3 regions of the Pseudomonas paraveronii genome follow, and region 1 is predicted to be linked to each of the others. Evidence: riboswitches for the same ligand, from Rfam matches in the RefSeq annotation. Region 1 holds a riboswitch; each other region holds the start of a gene.

Region 1 (6,030 bases):
AAAGCACCACGCCCGGCACACCCGCGACGACAAACCAGAACAGCGCGGCAAAGACGGCGTCACTGCCGTTCTCCAGCACCGATTCAGTGGCGGCGCGGGCCACTTCAGTGCGATCCAGCTCACTGGTCTGGCGACTCACCAGGTAACTCACGCGTCGACGGGCTTCGTCCAGGTCATCGCTGCGCAAGGCCTGGGCCACCGGGATCACATGTTCGCCGAGGCTGCGCATGCCGAGGGCACAGTACAACGCGAGGATCTCCAGCACCCAACCGATATAAGGCGCCCACGACAACGCAGTGGCCAGCAGCGTCAGCGGCACCACCGCAATAAACCACGCGGTCACACCATGGCTGCGCCAGCCACGGCCACCGCTGTTGAAACGCTGCTCGATACGCGCGGCAAAATTGCCGAACGCCACCAGCGGATGCCAGCGCCTGGGCTCGCCCAGCAGCGCATCCAGCGCCACCGCAGCGACACACAGCAAGGCCACACTCATTGACGCACTCCCCAGGTATTCTCATACAACATGTCACTCAGCGGCCGCGGTTCGGCCCAGCCTTCGAGCTGCAACATCGGTGCCGGATAGAACGCCTCGACCGGCCCCAGGCACAACACCGCCAGGGGTTTCGCGCCGGGCGGCAAGCCCAGCAGGTCGGCCAGGGCCTGCGGCTCGAACAGCGAGACCCAGCCCATGCCCAAGCCTTCGACACGCGCCGCCAGCCACAGATTCTGGATCGCGCAGGACAACGAGGCCATGTCCATTTCCGGCAAAGTGCGTCGGCCGAAGATATGCCGCTCGCGGTCATCCATCAGCGCCGCCACCAGCACTTCGGCGCAGTCGTGGATGCCTTCGACCTTGAGCTTCATAAATGTATCGGAACGCTCGCCCAACGCTTCGGCGGTGCGTATGCGTTCTTCCTCCACCAACTGTTGAATCCGGCTACGCAGTTGGCGGTCACTGATGCGGATAAACCGCCACGGCTGCATCAAGCCAACGCTCGGCGCCTGGTGTGCGGCCTGGAGCAAACGGTGCAGCAGTTCGGGAGCCACATCGCCGCCGCTGAAGTGACGCATGTCACGGCGCTCGGCGATGGCGCGGTAGACGGCCTGGCGCTCGGCTTCGGGGAAGGCGTTGTCGGTCATGAGCCTATCGCGGGCAAGCCCGCTCCCGCAGTGGATTCGTGGTGTTTAGCCGAGTGCGATTTGCCTTCGCCGGGCGCAAACAGCGCAGCAACGGCGCGGGGGTTGGAAGGGAAATAGAAGTGGACGTAGGACGCGGTCAGCCGCCCCTGCCGATACACCGCCTCGGCCCCGCGCCCACCATTGGGGCTCACGCCACGGGCAACGGGCTGCCATTCGGTGCTGGTCAGCGAGTGGTGATAGGTATGACCGCGCAACACACCCTCGGGCAATTCGACGCTTTGCAGGGCCAGGGCCGCGAGCTTTTTTTGCATCACCGCATCGCCCTGCAGCAGGCCGACCAGCTCGGCGCGGATGCCGTCGACATCAGTGAGCGAGTCCAACAGATAAAGCATCCCGCCACACTCGGCGAGCAGCGGTTTGCCGGCAGCGTGATGGGCACGGATCGCATCCAGCATCGCGGTGTTTTCCGACAGCGCCTGGTGATGCAATTCGGGGTAACCGCCCGGCAGATAGAGGCTGTCGGCATCGGGCAATTGGCGATCGTGGATCGGCGAGAAGAAGCTCAACTCAGCGCCCATCGCCCGCAGCAGATCGAGGCTCGCACCGTAGGTGAAGGCGAAGGCTTCGTCACGGGCGATGGCAATACGCACGCCGGCCAGCAACGGTTCGGCGCGGGTCACGGGCGGTGCGGCAAAGGTCACCGGCGGCGGTAACGCGACCTCGCAACTGCTGCCCAACGCCTGGGCGGCAGCGTCCAGGCGCAGGTCGAGGTCATTCAGTTCGCTGGCTTGCACCAGGCCCAGGTGGCGACTGGGCAATTCGATAGCGGTCTCGCGGGACAGCGCGCCATACCAGCGCAGGCCTTCGGTGAGGCTGCCTTCAAGCAGTTGTGCATGGCGCAGGGTGCCGACGCGGTTGGCCAGCACCCCGGCGAACGGCAAGTCCGGCTGGTAGCGTGCCAGGCCGAGGGCCAGGGCGCCGAAGGTCTGCGCCATGGCCGTGCCATCGATCACGCCGAGCACCGGGACACCGAAGTGTCGCGCCAGGTCAGCGCTGGAAGGCGTGCCGTCGAACAGGCCCATCACGCCTTCGATCAGGATCAGGTCCGCCTCCCCCGCTGCTTCCCACAGCAAGCGACGACTTTCCTGCTCGCCCACCATCCACATATCCAATTGATACACCGGCGCACCGCTGGCGCGCTCGTGAATCATCGGGTCGAGGAAGTCCGGGCCGCATTTGAACACGCGCACCTTACGCCCCAGGTTGCGGTGCAAACGGGCCAGCGCGGCGGTGACCGTGGTTTTGCCCTGGCCGGACGCCGGTGCGGCGATCAAGACGGCCGGGCAATGACGGGGCTGATTCAAAGTTCGACGCCTTTCTGTGCCTTGATACCGGCCTGGAACGCGTGCTTGAGCATGCCCATCTCGGTGACGGTGTCGCCCATTTCGATCAGCTCGGGCTTGGCGCCACGGCCGGTGACGACCACGTGCTGCATCGGCGGGCGGGCTTGCAGATCGCCAAGGACTTGATCCAGGTCGAGATAGCCGTGCTTGAGCGCGATGTTCAGCTCATCCAGCACCACCAGACCGATGGACGGGTCTTGCAGCAATTGGCGGGACACCGCCCAGGCGGCTTCGGCGGCCGCGATATCACGCTGGCGGTCCTGGGTTTCCCAGGTAAAGCCCTCGCCCATCACATGGAAACGCACTTGCTCGGGGAAGCGGCGGAAGAACAGTTCTTCGCCAGTGCTGTTGCGCCCCTTGATGAACTGCACCACACCGCACTGCATGCCATGGCCCATGGCACGGGCCAGCATGCCAAATGCCGAGCTGCTCTTGCCTTTGCCGTTGCCGGTCAGCACCAGCAGCAAGCCGCATTCGTTCGGGGAATTGGCGATGCGCTCATCGATCACGGCTTTTTTACGCAGCATGCGCGCCAGGTGGCGTTCGTCGCGCTCGGGGGAATCGGTCATGGCAGCTCTCCGTTGGGGCTGGACAAAAACGGCGGGCAGGAAAAATCAAAAACAGACAGCCAAGCATCGCCCACCGTGATGCTGTTGGATGATCCGGGCCGGTCTCCGGGCTCATGAGTGGCGCGCTAGAGCGCACGCCGACGGCGCGCCTTCCCATATCGCGAGCGATACAGTGGCAAACAGCACCGTTTTGACTCATTTACCGTTGCGGGGGCAGCGCCGGAATCGCGGCAGCACTGTGTACAAGTGCGCTCACTCACCGGCTTCCCTGTTTCACTCAGTCGACCCGTAGGTCACAGAGCACCTGGAACAAGCCGCGAAGGTTAGTGGGTTGGGGGTGGAGCGTCAATTAAAGCTGGCCTTGTACTTGAACCATCGCCGCAACGCACACCTCTACCCTTACAGGCATCCAGGAGAAAACCATGCATAAAACAAGACTCGCCTTACTGATCATGCTCGCGGGCAGCCTTGCCGCCTGCGGCGAAAGCTCGACCCTGAAGGTATCCGACGGCACCGGGCCCTCGCCGCGATTGCCGGAACCGAACAAGACGCTGATCCCCACGGTGAACATCGCCCCGGCCATTGGCTGGCCGGCGGGCACCCAGCCCACGGCCGCCGCCGGCACCCAGGTGGCGGCCTTCGCCGAAGGCCTGGACCACCCGCGCTGGCTGTACGTATTACCCAACGGCGATGTGCTGGTGGCGCAAACCAACGCGCCGCCCAAGCCGGATGACTCCAAAGGCATTCGTGGCTGGGTGATGGAGAAAGTCATGGGCCGCGCCGGCGCCGGTGTGCCGAGCCCAAACCGCATCACCCTGCTGCGCGATGCCGACCATGATGGGGTCGCGGAGACCCGCACGGTATTCCTGGAAAACCTCAACTCGCCCTTCGGCATGACGCTGGTCGGCAATGACCTGTACGTGGCCGATTCGGACAAGCTGCTGCGCTTTGCCTATCAGACCGGCGAAACCGCGATCAAGACCGCCGGCAGCAAGGTCATCGACCTGCCAGCGGGCAGCATCAACCATCACTGGACGAAAAACGTGGTGGCCAGCAAGGACGGCAGCAAGTTGTATGTGAGCGTCGGTTCCAACAGCAACGTGGCCGAGAACGGCCTGGAAGCGGAACAAGGCCGCGCGGCGATCTGGGAAGTCGACCGCGCCAGCGGCCAGCACCGCATCTTCGCCTCCGGCCTGCGCAACCCCAACGGCATGGCCTGGGAACCGCAGAGCGGCAAGCTGTGGACTGCGGTGAACGAGCGCGATGAGATCGGCAGCGACCTGGTGCCGGACTACATCACCTCGGTCCAGGATGGCGCCTTTTATGGCTGGCCCTTCAGCTACTACGGGCAGCATGTGGATGTACGCGTCACGCCGCAAAACCTGGATCTGGTGGCCAAAGCCATTGCGCCGGACTACGCCGTAGGCCCACACACCGCCTCGCTAGGCCTGACCTTCGCCGAGGGCAGCAAACTCCCGGCGCCCTTTATCAACGGCGCGTTTATCGGCCAGCACGGTTCGTGGAACCGCAAGCCGCACAGCGGCTACAAGGTGATCTTCGTACCGTTCGAGGGCGGCAAGCCGAAGGGGCCGCCGGTCGACGTGCTGACCGGGTTCCTCAACAGCGACGGGCAAGCCATGGGCCGACCGGTTGGCGTGGTCATCGACAAGCAAGGCGGTTTGCTGGTGGCGGATGATGTGGGGAATAAGGTGTGGCGGGTTTCTGCGGCTAAGTAACTATTCTCAAGACCGCCACAAAACAAATGTGGGAGGGAGGGAGCAAGCTCCCTCCCACATTGGGATCCTGGTTTGACTTAAGGGTTACGCGCCAGATTTTCAGCCGGCAACACACGCTTGGCACTCAGGTAGGCATTCTGCCAATAGGCTTTGGACAAGGTGTCCAGCTTCACCGTACCGCCCGTTTGCGGCGCATGCACAAAGCGCCCTTCGCCGACATAGATCCCGGCGTGGCTGACCTGCGAGCCACCGCCCGTGGCGAAGAACAACAGGTCACCGGTTTGCAGGTTCTGCTCGCTGACGTCCTGGCCACGCATCACGATCAGTTCGCGCGTGGTGCGCGGCAGGGAGATGCCGGCGGCATCACGGTAGACAAACCCGATCAGCCCGCTGCAATCGAACCCCGAGTCTGGCGTGTTGCCACCCCAACGATAAGGCGTACCGACCAGGCCCAGCGCTCGGAAGAGCACGTCTTCGGCGGCTGGCGAGAAACTCTGGCTGGTGTTGAACACCGGTTTAGGCTTGGCCGCTACGGGCGCAGGCTGCGGTCGGCTTGCGCAGGCGCTGATCAGCGCGGCGCAAACAATAAGAATCAGGCGGGCCGAGGTCGACATGTGCAGAACAATCCTGGTCTGGATGCGGCTTTCGCTGCCGAACGCTGAAAACCAGAACGCGCAAGCAAGGCTTGCGCGAACGGATTACAACAATATTCAAGGATTCTAGCGCTTACACGTCAAACTTCAAGTATCACTTTAACTTTACTTGCTGGCGGTAATCGTCGTCGGGGCCATGGCGAGTGCGCGTTTGGCTTCGATGAAGGTTTTGCTCCAGTAGCTGTCGCCCAGGCTGTCGACTCGAACACCACCGCTGCGGCGGCTGCTGGAGTGGATAAACTGGTTATCGCCCAGGTAGATACCGGCGTGACTGACGCGACCACGACCACTGGTACTGAAGAAAAGCAGATCACCCGGCTTGAGGTTGTTACGCGCGACCAACGGTGCATTCACGTTGATCATTTCGCGAGTGGAGCGTGGCAGGTTCATGCCAGCTTCTTCACGAAACAGGTAACCGATAAAACCGCTGCAATCGAAACCGGCTTCGGAAGTACCGCCGAAACGGTAACGGGTACCGATCAGGGACATGCCGCGCTCGAGAATGCTGTCGGCCAGAACGGGAAGC
Region 2 (6,030 bases), 230 kb from region 1:
CACGGCGATGCCACAGGCACACCGCCAACCCGGCGACCGCCACCGGCACCGCCAGCCACACCGACGGCCAACGCACGCCGCTGAGGTTGCCCAGCAGCCAGAACAAAATGCCGCGTGCCTGTTCGGAACTGGCCGATTTGGTGATCAGGAACGCAGTGAGCGCATTGAACAGCTGCGAGCCGGCGATGCCCGCGAGGATGATCTGCCCGGTGCCGCTGGACGAACCGCTGGCCCGTGCGAGCAATACCACCAGCGCAAACGCCGCCATCGCCCCGCCGAACGCGCCGACCGACAGTGAAACCAAACCACCGCCGACGCCCATCAGCACCACCAGGACTGCGCCGGTCGAAGCACCGGCGCTGATACCCAGCAGGTACGGATCGGCCAGGGGGTTGCGCAACAACGACTGCAAAATCACCCCGCAGGTGGCCAGCCCCGCCCCGCACGCAGCGGCGACCAGGGTGCGGGTCAGGCGGTAGTTCCACACCACGCCTTCATCGATCGGGTCCAGCACGTAGCCGGCCGCCCACAGTTTGTTGGCCAGCACTTGGAGCACCACGTGTGGCGTGATGGCGGTTTCGCCGATGGCTACGCCGGCGAGCACGGCGATCAGCAGCAACGCCAGGGCAAGCACGGTTCGTATCAGGCTGGCGCTCATTTCGGCAGATCGTAGCCGTCGATGGCCGTCGCCAGTTGTTCAAGGCCATCGAAGGTGCGCACGCTGGCCTGCAGCGCCATCGCGTCGAGGATGATGATGCGGTTGTGTTTCACCGCGTCCATGTTGCGCGTCACCGGGTCGCTGCGCAGGAAGGCGAGCTTCTGTTCGTGATCGTCAGCCGGGTAGCGGCGGCGGTCCATGCGCGCAATCACCAGCACGGTGGGGTTGGCCTTGGCGATGGTTTCCCAGCCGACGGCGGGCCATTCCTCATCGGACTGCACCACGTTATGCAGGCCGAGGGTCTGCAGCATGAATTCGGGGACACCCTTGTGACCGGCCACGTAGGGATCGCTGGCCATCTCGGCGCTGGAGAACCACACCAGCGCGCTGGCCTGCTTGAGCCCCTTGCTTTGCACCGTGGCGACGGACTTGGCCAGGCGCGCCTTGAGTTCATCGTTGAGTTGCTGGCCGCGATCCTGCACGTCGAAAATCTCGGCCAGTTGGCGGATGCTCTTGTAGATCGTGTCGACACGGAATGGCTCCAGCCGCGTGCCGTCGGCGCCCACCCGGTTGTCCTTGCCTTCGCAGTCGGAGGGCAACAGGTAGGTGGCGATCTTCAACTCATGAAACTGCTCGCGGGTGCCCACCACGCCTTGCGGGCCGACCACCCATTCCAGCTCGGCCGCCACCAGTTGCGGGCGCTTGGCGATCACCGACTCGAAACTCGGTTCGTTATTGGCCAGGCGTTCGATGCTGTCGTTCAGCGCCTTGAACTGCGGCAACACGTTGTTGAACCACAGCGACGTGCCAACCACTTTATCGCCCACGCCGAGGGCATAGAGCATTTCGGTAGCAGCCTGGCCGATGGTCACGCTGCGGGCGGGCGCTTGCGCGAAGGTCAGGCTGCTGCCGCAGTTCTCCACCGTCAGCGGGTACTGAGTGGGGTTGGCTTGGGCCAGGGCACACAAGCCCAGCCCGGTGAGCAGGGCGATAACGCGTGGCAGCATGGGGCAATCTCCTTGAAGCCGTACCTGGAACTGGGGATGTACGGTTCGGAAACACGCCCTCGACCGCTGCGGGTGAGGCAGGCAAGGATGTCCTTCCCGGACACCCCGCCGGTGAGTGATTTTGCTGGGCCGGCAGGTCTCCTGACTGATGCGTCGTCGCCACGCTCCGGCCTTCCCGGACGGGGTCCAGTGGCAGTGGGGGAGCGGGCTCGGCATCTACAGTTGCGGGGGCAGTTCCGATTGACGCGATGTACCGCGCTTCGGATTCCCTATTAGTCCCGTTTGGGAACCGGCGCGGTATGGTAGTCGATCACGGCGAGGCGATATAGCTTTAGGTCGCCCGCTCAAAGACGAATATCTTCAGGGCCCTGGATCAGCGCTTCAATTCGCGTCCCCGTGGCGCGCTCTTCATTGCTGAAACCGTCGTAGTCGGCCAGGTTGCCGAAGCGAATACCGGTCAATCGTTCGATCTGAATCACGCTGCGCTGGTAGGTCCTGAGCTGCCCGAACATGAGGTCGAGCTGACCCAGTTCACGGCTTTGGTCGATCATGTAGGCGCTGGCGGAAGGCTTGCCGTCGTCGCCGAGGTAGGCGACCACTTTCCAGAATGCTTTGGGGATTTTAACGCCTCGGTAGACACGGTCGTCATCCGCCAACACCGGGCCGGTAAACACCGTGGCTCGGGCTTTCCAGCGTTGAGTGTTATCGAGAATGTAGTCCTCGAGTTCCAGCCAGGTCTTCTGGTTGAAGCCGCTCATCTGCGGTGAGCAGTTGGTGAAGTGGAAGGTATCGGCATTGGCCGTGTTGGCCGCGTCGCCCCAGTTGGGGTCTTGTCGGCGTACCAGGTGACCGCGGTCCAGGCCATTGTTGGTGTAGAGCGCGTCGCCCACCTGTGCGCTGATGGGCAGGCGGCCGTCATAGGCCCAGGCGTCGTTGGCGCGGATGATATCCACATGCTGTCCGCCATCGATATTGGCGCCCACGTAGAGCGCCAGTCGCCTTGAGCGCGACATGGTCACTGAGAAATGCGTGTAGTCCAGGCGCAGCGGTTGTACGTCAGCCGCCAGAGCCTCATCCACCGTGGGCCATGGCACCACGAAGCGGTCGAGAAACGCTTCAGCGTAGCCGCCCCGGTCCTGCAGGTCCTTGGCCGCGGTGACACGCGCAGTCGCCGTCCTGGCCTCCATGAGACTGGGGCTGGCCGCGATCAACGGGCGCAGATCGGCGAGCCGGGGGCGGTGCGAAAGGGCGATTTTGGCGGTGCGTGGGGGCATCGTAAGTTCCTCGCAGTCCTTGGATAAACACTACTGCAGCATAGCTTCATGACAATTTGGGCCAAGCCGTCGCAGCAGGACTATCCTTGAACGGTTACCCGGACGTTCACCACTCGCCAAAATGGAGCCAGCCAATGTGTGTTCGCCAGCATCGTAATCCGATTTTCTGCCTGATCCCGCCGTACATGCTCGACCAGATCGCCCGCAATGGCGATAAAGCGCAACGGGACGTCGCGTTACGGACCCGTGCCAAAGACAGCACGTTCCGCTCGTTACGCATGGTTGCCGTGCCCGCCAAAGGGGCCGCCCATATGGCCCTGGCCATGGGCGCCGACAAACGGCGTTCGATCTACAGCGCCGAGGGCGCCGATAGCCTGCCGGGCAAGCTGATCCGTGGCGAAGGGCAGCCCGCCAGTGGTGATGTCGCGGTGGACGAGGCCTATGACGGGTTGGGCGCCACGTTCGATTTTTTTGATCAGGTCTTCGACCGCAATTCCATTGACGACGCCGGTATGGCACTGGACGCGACGGTTCATTTTGGCCAGAGCTACAACAATGCGTTCTGGAACTCGAGCCAGATGGTGTTTGGTGATGGCGACCAGCAGCTATTCAATCGGTTCACGATAGCCCTTGATGTCATTGGCCATGAGTTGGCCCACGGTGTGACCGAGGATGAGGCCAAGCTGATGTATTTCAATCAATCCGGTGCGTTGAACGAGTCGCTGTCTGACGTGTTCGGTTCACTGATCAAGCAGTACGCGCTGCAGCAAAAGGCGCAAGATGCGGATTGGTTGATCGGCAAGGGGTTGTTTACCAAGAAAATCAAAGGCACTGCGTTGCGCTCGATGAAAGCGCCAGGCACCGCGTTTGATGACAAGCTGCTGGGCAAGGACCCTCAGCCGGGGCATATGGACGATTTCGTGCAGACCTATGAGGACAACGGCGGGGTGCATATCAATTCCGGCATTCCCAACCATGCGTTCTATCAGGTGGCCACGAAGATCGGCGGGTTTGCCTGGGAGCGTGCCGGGCGTATCTGGTATGACGCGCTGCGCGATGCGCGGTTGCGGCCGAATTCGGGGTTTCTGCGTTTCGCGCGCATCACCTACGACATCGCCGGTCGGCTGTACGGTGCTGACAAGGCTGAGCACAAGGCGGTGAAGGAAGGCTGGAAAGCCGTGGGCATTAACGTCTGACAACCCCCCTGGGCGGTGAGGAGCAGCCATGCAAATTTCGATCAAGGAAATCGGTGGTCCGGCGTTTTTTCCGGGCCTGGCCCGACCGAACACCGTGGAACTGGAGAAGCTGCCCGAGCCGGACCAGCAAGAGTTGCGGCAACTGATCGAGGCTTCGCACTTCTTTCAGTTGCCGCAAAGCACCGCGCCGGAACCCGGTAATCCAGGCCAGGTGCATTACACCTTGACCGTGACGGAAGGTGAGCGCGAGCACACGGTCTGTGTGCTCGCACCGGTGAAGTCACAGGCGCTGGACGGGCTGGTGCAGTGCGTGCGGCGGCATATTCGCTGTTGAGCCTGTTGCGCAGCCCAGTGGGATCACGCTCCCTGGCCACAGGGGTTGCTTTGGCTTACTTGCGATCCAGCCATACCGTCTGCGCATTGCAGAATTCCCGCACGCCAAAGTGCGACAACTCGCGGCCAAAGCCGCTTTTTTTCACGCCGCCAAACGCCACCCGAGGGTCGGACACGCTGAAGGCGTTGACGAAGATCCCGCCGGTTTCGAGCTGGTCGGCGATCTCGCGCGCTTTCGCCGAGTCGCGGGTGAAGATGCTCGCGGTCAGGCCAAACTCGCTGTCGTTGGCCAGGGCCACAGCGTGGTCAGCGTCGCGGGCGCTGATGATGGAGGCGACGGGGCCGAACAGCTCCTGTTTGAACGAGGTCATCTGGTCGGTGACGTCGGCCAGTACGGTCGGAGCGTAGTAGTTGCCGGCGCCGGGCACTTTGTTACCGCCCAGCAGCAGGGTCGCGCCTTCTGCCAGGGTGGCCTGCACCTGGCTGTGCAGTTCGTCGCGCAGGTCGAAGCGGGCCATCGGGCCGACGTAGGTGCTGGTCGAGGTCGGGTCGCCCATCACCAGTTGGCGGCTGGCTTCGACGAACTTGGCGGTGAACGCGTCCACCACGCCGGCCTCGATGATCAGACGTTTGGCGGCGGCGCAGACTTGGCCGCTGTTCTGGAAACGGCCGAGCACGGCAGCCTGGACGGCGGCGTCGAGGTCGGCGTCGTTGAGTACGATGAACGGGTCGCAGCCGCCCAGTTCGAGCACGCATTTCTTCAGCGCGGCACCGGCCTGAGCGCCGATGGCTATGCCGGCGCGCACGCTGCCGGTGAGAGTGACGGCGGCGATGCGCGGGTCGGCGATGGCTTTGGACACGCCGTCCTGGGTCACGTTGAGCACTTCGAACAGGCCTTGCGCAAAGCCGGCTTTGTGGAACGCGGCTTTCATCAGGTAGGCGCTGCCCATTACGTTCGGCGCGTGTTTGAGCACGTAGGTGTTGCCGGCGAGCAGCGTCGGCACGGCGCCGCGCAGGACTTGCCACACCGGGAAGTTCCACGGCATCACGGCGAGGATCGGACCCAGCGGGCGGTATTCGATATGCGCGGTGCCGTTGTCCACCAGCGTCGGTTCCGGGGCCAGCATGGCGGGGCCGTGGGCGGCGTACCACTCGCTGAGTTGCGCGCATTTCTCGATTTCGGCGCGGGCCTGGGCGATGGGTTTGCCCATTTCCAGGGTGATCATCTGCGCCATCTCTTCGGCTTGCTCACGCAGGGCCCCGGCCAGGGCCAGCAACCGCTCTGCGCGCAGGCTGACCGGCTGACGGCGCCAGGTGCGGAAGGCGGCGGTGGCACGGGTGAGGGCGGCGTCCAGTTGGGTCTCGGTTTCATACGGGTAACTGCCGAGCGTTTCGCCGGTGGCGGGATTGATCGAGAGGGCGTGGGTCTGGTGATTGATTGCGCGCATGGCACCGTCCTGCTGAAGGTTTGGATTGGAATCAGCGTAGGGGGCTATATCTTTTCTGGAAAGTGAATAATATTAAGCAATACGTTCACGATTGGAGAATGATTTGGACTTGGT
Region 3 (6,030 bases), 1.9 Mb from region 1:
GCAGTCATCCGCAGTTCTGGGAGTACTTCCACGATCTGTCGACCTACATCCGCGAAACTACGCCGGTGGAAGAGGGTGTGCTGGATATGAACCGCTATGAAAACCTCTGACGACGATGGCGAGGCTTTTCCGACAAAATTACTGGGGCTTTGTATCTGCGTAATATTTTGGCGTAAACTGCCAGCAAGCCTGTGAGGAGTTTCCATGACTGCCATAACCATTACCGACGCCGCCCACGATTACCTGGCTGACCTGCTGTCCAAGCAGAACACCCCGGGTATCGGCATCCGCGTCTTTATCACCCAGCCTGGCACCCAGTACGCCGAGACGTGCATCGCCTACTGCAAGCCAGGCGAAGAGAAGCCGGAAGACACCGCGCTGGGGCTGAAAAGCTTCACCGCGTATATCGATGCCTTCAGCGAAGCGTTCCTCGACGACGCGGTGGTCGACTACGCGACCGACCGCATGGGCGGCCAATTGACCATCAAGGCACCGAACGCCAAGGTGCCGAACGTCAACGCCGACAGCCCGGTCAACGAGCGTATCAATTACTACCTGCAGACCGAGATCAACCCTGGCCTGGCCAGCCACGGCGGGCAGGTCAGCTTGATCGACGTGGTGGAGGACGGTATCGCCGTATTGAAGTTCGGCGGCGGCTGCCAGGGCTGCGGCCAGGCGGACGTGACCCTGCGTGAAGGCATCGAGCGCACCTTGCTCGAGCGCATTCCGGAGCTCACGGGTGTACGTGATGTGACTGACCACACGCAGAAAGAAAACGCCTACTACTGAGTCAGGTGTTCACTGCGAACTAAAAAACGGCGCCCCGTGAGCGCCGTTTTTTATTTAATTTCAGTTGGTTACGACTTTTGTCTAACGCTAAAGATTAAGTGTGGGAGGGGGCTTGCCCCCGATAGCATCCTGTCAGTCTCCTTATTAATCGACTGATACACCGCTATCGGGGGCAAGCCCCCTCCCACAAATTTTTGTATTTATTTATTTAAAACAGTGTGTTGATAACAACTCATGATGTTTTGGATTAAGGTCGGTACAAGTGCGCATGCCCGGCCCGATACAGCGACGACGCGCTGAAACTGTCACTGGCCAGCACCCGACCCACCACAATCAGCGCCGTGCGCCTGAAGCCCTTGGCCGCGACCTTTTCGGCGATGTCCGCCAAGGTGCCGACGGCCCAATCCTGATCCGGCCAGGTCGCACGGTGTACCACGGCAATCGGGCAATCCGCGCCGTAGTGCGGCAGCAGTTCGGCAACGATCTTCTCCAAATGATTGACCCCCAGGTGAATCGCCATGGTTGTGCCATGACGGGCCAGGCTGTCGAAGTCTTCACCGGCAGGCATGCGGGTTTTGTCCGCATACCGGGTGAGGATCACGCTCTGGGCGATGTCCGGCAGCGTCAGTTCGGTCTCCAGCAGCGCTGCGCAGGCCGCTACGGCGGTGACCCCGGGGATGATCTGGAACGCAATGCCCAACTCGCGCAACTGCCGGATCTGTTCGCCAATCGCCCCATACAGGCTTGGATCGCCGGAGTGGACCCGCGCCACATCCTGGCCCTTGGCATCGGCGGCCTTGATCACGTCGATAATCTGTTCCAGGTGCAGTTCGGCGCTGTTGACCACCTGTTCGGCCTGATGGCCTTCCAGTACCGCCGCCGGCACCAGCGACCCCGCATAGATGATCACCGGGCAACTGCGGATCAGCCGCTGGCCTTTGACGGTGATCAATTCCGGGTCGCCGGGGCCGGCGCCGATGAAGTAGACGGTCATGGAGAATTCCTGTGGAAAAGCGGGCGAGCATGAAGATTGCTCATGATCGGAAGCGGCGATTATCGCGATTTCAGTCGGCGCAGGCCAATGCCAACGTGGCTCGGGCGGATTTTTTGCGCGGGATCAGTAAGCGGGCAGGGGCGCCGCTGAGCTGTTCGGCCAGGGCCAGGGCCGCGCTTTCGGCGATGCCGTAACAACCGGTATGGGCAAAGGCGACGGCAGATCTATGGCTCAGGCGACCTTCATACGCTGCCAGTTGCGCGGCGCTGAAGCACTGCAGTGGCAGGTTCAGGACTTGCGCCAGAGCTAACAAGCCCGGCTCGTCCTGCTTGCGATCAATGCTGGCCAGCGCCGTGATGCGGTGGCGCTCGATACCGCCCTCGGCGAGGGCGGCGTCCAGCAGGTCGAGCAGGGCTTGCAGCGCGCAGCCGCGCTGGCAGCCCAGGCCGACCACCAGGTTCATGCCGAGTATCGATCGTCGCGATTGCGGCGAAACAGCCAGGCGCTGATTAGGCCCAGCGCCAGCCAGAACACGACGTTGGTCAGTTGCGAGGCAATCTTGAACTGCGCTTCGAGGGCCTCAGGGGCCAGCATCGAATGCACTTCAGGTTGCGGTGCGCCAATCACATGAGGTACCACGAGGATCGCCGCGCCCAGCGCTTTGAGCAGCCAGTTGCCTCCGAATACCAGCAGCGCGATACCGGCTGCGGTTGAGGCCGCAGTGCCGATCCACCAGATCTGCCGTTGCGCCAGGTCGGCGGCGGCAGTGCCCGGCAATTCCGGTGGCAGGCCCAGGGTTGGCGCCAGAACAAAGGTCGCGTAGCCGGCCAGGCCCCACAGCAACCCTTGAGCCGTGCGGGTCGGCGCGCGCAGGGTGTAGAGACCGGCGAGCATCAGCGCGAAACCGACCGCCACCACCAGGTTGCCGCCGGTGGTGGACAGCACGCGCTGCCAGCCGTCTTCCGGCTCCCAGGCTTCGGCGTCATGAGTGTGCGCGGTTGTACCGGCGGCGTGCTCATGCACCACTTCCGTCGCGGCCGGGGCTTTTTCAAAGGTTTCCGCCTGCATGATCAGCGGGGCGACCCAAAAACTTTGCAGCAGAGTCAGCAACAGGGCGGCCAGCAGCCCGCTGAAACCTGCGGTTTGTGCAATACGCTTAATCATGTTGGCAGGTCTCAATGGCACGGGAACGCGGCGCTGTGGCGGGTATCGTGGGCGGCGTTGTGTACCGCTTCGATATGCGAGAACCCGGCGAAATACACCAGGCACGCGCCGAGGATCGACGCGCCGATGGCGGCGCTCAGGCGTTGGCTCAGGGTGGCGGTACTGCTAGCGGTATGCGAGGTGCTGCTGATGATCGACATGGCGCGTCCCTTCAGGGTTTCAGGGTGACACGAGCGCATGAAAACCCCGCGAGCCAGGCACGCAGGATTCAAACAGCGCCCGCCCACCGCGGGTTTGTTGGATGATTTTTTCGGGCCGGTCTCCGGGCTTGCGAGGGGGCTCTTGAACTGAGTCCTGAAAGCATCGCCTTCCCATGCACAAAGCACAGTGGCCGTGACGCTTCGCTCGCTTACCGTTGCGGGGGCAGCACCGGACTGGTCATATCGCTATGACGCACCGGTTTCCCGTTTCACCCTGTGAAGGGCACCCGAAACAAGGTGAGTAGGAAAGCATGCAGGGCGACGGTAGTCAAATTGACCGAGCACCTGTAGCCTTGCACCTTCGAGGTTCTTCGGCCCAGGCCGAAGCTAAGAAGGGAACGCGGTTCAAGCCGCGGCTGCCCCCGCAACTGTGAAGGGTTTATCTGACTGCCACGCCACTGCCATCAAGGCGGGAAGGCGCAGCCAGCGCCGGTCGCAAGACCCGCAAGCCCCAAGCCAGGAGACCTGCCTCGTCACCGATTTTTCAATTCAACCGGGCGGGGTGATCCGGTGACGAAATCTGCTGCTGTGCGCTGCGCAGGGCCTATCGTCCCGTATGCCCGCCCCCAAGGGCATCCGATGAAAACACTGGCCAAACTCCCCGTCACCATCGTTACCGGCTTTCTCGGCTCGGGCAAAACCACCTTGCTGCGCCATATGCTCGATAACGCCCAGGGCCGTCGCATTGCGGTGATCGTCAACGAGTTCGGCGAGCTGGGCATCGACGGTGAAATCCTCAAGCAGTGCTCCATCGGTTGCACCGAGGAAGAAGCCAACGGTCGCGTGTATGAGCTGGCCAACGGCTGCCTGTGCTGCACCGTGCAGGAAGAGTTTTTCCCGGTGATGCGCGAACTGGTCGCCCGTCGCGGCGACCTCGACCATATCCTCATCGAAACCTCCGGCCTGGCCCTGCCAAAGCCCTTGGTGCAGGCGTTCCAGTGGCCGGAAATCCGCAGCGCCTGTACAGTCGACGCGGTGATCACCGTGGTCGACAGCCCCGCCGTGGCGGCCGGCACCTTCGCCGCGTTCCCGGACCAGGTCGACGCCCAGCGCAAACTCGACCCGAACCTGGACCACGAATCACCGCTGCATGAGCTGTTCGCCGACCAACTGGCCAGCGCCGACCTGGTGATCCTCAACAAGTGCGACCTGATCAACCCCGAAGACCTGGCCCGCGTGCGCCTGGAAGTCGCCGAAGAGTTGCCGCCGGCGGTGAAGATCATCGAAGCCAGCAGCGGTCGTGTGCCGCTGGACGTGTTGATCGGCCTGGGCGCCGGCTCCGAAGCGCACATCGACGCTCGCCACAGCCATCACGATCATCATCACGAAGGTGAAGACGATCATGATCACGATGCGTTCGACTCCATTTCCATCGACCTGCCCCAGTCCGACGAAGCCCTGCTGCTCGACGCCCTGACCCAACTGGTGGTGCAGCACGGCATCTTGCGCGTCAAAGGCTTTGCGGCGATCCCGAACAAGCCGATGCGCCTGCTGATCCAGGGCGTGGGCACGCGCTTCGACAAGCACTTCGACCGCGCCTGGAGCGCCGACGAAGCGCGCATCACGCGCCTGGTGCTGATCGGCCAGGAGCTGGATGCGGCGGGCCTCGAAGCGCAATTGCGCGCCGCCCTCAGCGTTTAACCCATGCACTTGCTCAGGACCCAGCCCGGCGGTTTCGTCGCGGACGACAATATTGCCGACCTTGGACAAACCCCCGCCGAGCTGGTGATCCTGTGCAGTGGCGACTCCAGCCTGGCGCTGCTCGCTGAAGCGGCCCAGCAATTGCCCGAGGACTACCCCAGCTTTCGCCTGGCCAACCCGATGCAGGTGCAGAACCATGCCTCGGTGGACTTGTACGTCGACGAGGTGCTGCGCCACGCCAAGGTCATCCTGATTTCCCTGCACGGCGGGATCGGCTATTGGCGTTACGGCATCGAGCGTCTGGTGGCGTTGGCCGAGCGCGGGGTCACGCTGATCCTGGTGCCGGGGGATGATCGCGCGGACCCGGAGCTCAGCGGCCTCAGCACCGTGGATGCCGCAGCGCGTGAGCGCCTGTGGCAGTTCCTGCGCCAGGGCGGCCTGGGCAACGCGCTGGATTTTTATCGCTGCCTGGCCAGCGGCTATCTGGGCCGCGACTATGCCTGGGCCGAGCCGAAAACCCTGGCGCGCAGCGCGATTTATCACCCGCACAAGGCCAATGCGTGCCTCAGCGACTGGCAGTTGGACTGGAATCCCGAGTTCCCGGTGGCGGCCGTGCTGTTCTACCGCTCCCATCTGCAAGCGGCCAACACCGGTTTTATCGATGTGTTCTGCCAGCGCCTGCAGGCGGCGGGCCTGAATCCGTTGCCGATGGCGGTGGCCAGTCTGAAGGAGCCCGGCTGCCTGACGGCGGTCGAGGATTGGCTGGATGAAGTGCAGGCATCGGTGATTCTCAACACCACCGGCTTTGCCCAATCCAGCCCAGAGGCGCCACATTTGCGCCCGTTTCGCCGCAATATCCCGGTGATTCAGGCGATTTGTGCCCAAGACAATCAACCCGGCTGGCAGGCCAGTGAACAAGGCCTCGGCCCGCGTGACCTGGCGATGCACATTGCCTTGCCGGAACTGGATGGTCGCATCATCAGCCGGCCGATCAGCTTCAAGGACCTGGCCTGGCGCAGCGAGCGCAGCCAGTCGGACGTGGTGTGCTATCGCGCAGCGCCGGAGCGCATGGACTTTGTCGCTGAACTGGCGCGCCGTTGGGTCGAACTGGCGCGGGTGCCGAATGCCGACAAGCGCATCGCTCTGATCCTCGCCAACTACCCAACGCGCGACGGTCGCATT

The links. Region 1 has a riboswitch for cobalamin ahead of cobO (cob(I)yrinic acid a,c-diamide adenosyltransferase). Riboswitches for the same ligand answer to the same signal wherever they lie in the genome.
Region 2: another riboswitch for cobalamin. It lies ahead of U5A08_RS20295 (ABC transporter substrate-binding protein); the one in region 1 lies ahead of cobO (cob(I)yrinic acid a,c-diamide adenosyltransferase).
Region 3: another riboswitch for cobalamin. It lies ahead of U5A08_RS12600 (CbtB domain-containing protein); the one in region 1 lies ahead of cobO (cob(I)yrinic acid a,c-diamide adenosyltransferase).

What each region holds. Positions count from the first base shown of each region.
Region 1 covers NZ_OY817130.1:4,642,434-4,648,463, forward strand. The annotation lists gene cbiB (adenosylcobinamide-phosphate synthase CbiB) at 1-496, opposite strand, end outside; gene bluB (5,6-dimethylbenzimidazole synthase) at 493-1,143, opposite strand; gene U5A08_RS21395 (cobyrinic acid a,c-diamide synthase CobB) at 1,140-2,507, opposite strand; gene cobO (cob(I)yrinic acid a,c-diamide adenosyltransferase) at 2,504-3,115, opposite strand; cobalamin riboswitch at 3,195-3,438, opposite strand; gene U5A08_RS21405 (PQQ-dependent sugar dehydrogenase) at 3,538-4,851, shown strand; gene U5A08_RS21410 (C40 family peptidase) at 4,929-5,465, opposite strand; gene U5A08_RS21415 (C40 family peptidase) at 5,610-6,030, opposite strand, start outside.
Region 2 covers NZ_OY817130.1:4,407,593-4,413,622, reverse strand. The annotation lists gene U5A08_RS20300 (FecCD family ABC transporter permease) at 1-646, opposite strand, end outside; gene U5A08_RS20295 (ABC transporter substrate-binding protein) at 655-1,665, opposite strand; cobalamin riboswitch at 1,780-1,974, opposite strand; gene U5A08_RS20290 (DNA/RNA non-specific endonuclease) at 2,010-2,939, opposite strand; gene U5A08_RS20285 (M4 family metallopeptidase) at 3,074-4,135, shown strand; gene U5A08_RS20280 (protealysin inhibitor emfourin) at 4,164-4,469, shown strand; gene U5A08_RS20275 (aldehyde dehydrogenase family protein) at 4,525-5,916, opposite strand; gene ptrR (putrescine utilization regulator PtrR) at 6,020-6,030, shown strand, end outside.
Region 3 covers NZ_OY817130.1:2,762,903-2,768,932, forward strand. The annotation lists gene U5A08_RS12575 (fatty acid cis/trans isomerase) at 1-110, shown strand, start outside; gene nfuA (Fe-S biogenesis protein NfuA) at 205-789, shown strand; gene cobM (precorrin-4 C(11)-methyltransferase) at 1,037-1,783, opposite strand; gene U5A08_RS12590 (cobalamin biosynthesis protein) at 1,854-2,246, opposite strand; gene U5A08_RS12595 (CbtA family protein) at 2,243-2,947, opposite strand; gene U5A08_RS12600 (CbtB domain-containing protein) at 2,959-3,147, opposite strand; cobalamin riboswitch at 3,244-3,453, opposite strand; cobalamin riboswitch at 3,495-3,694, shown strand; gene cobW (cobalamin biosynthesis protein CobW) at 3,787-4,848, shown strand; gene cobN (cobaltochelatase subunit CobN) at 4,852-6,030, shown strand, end outside.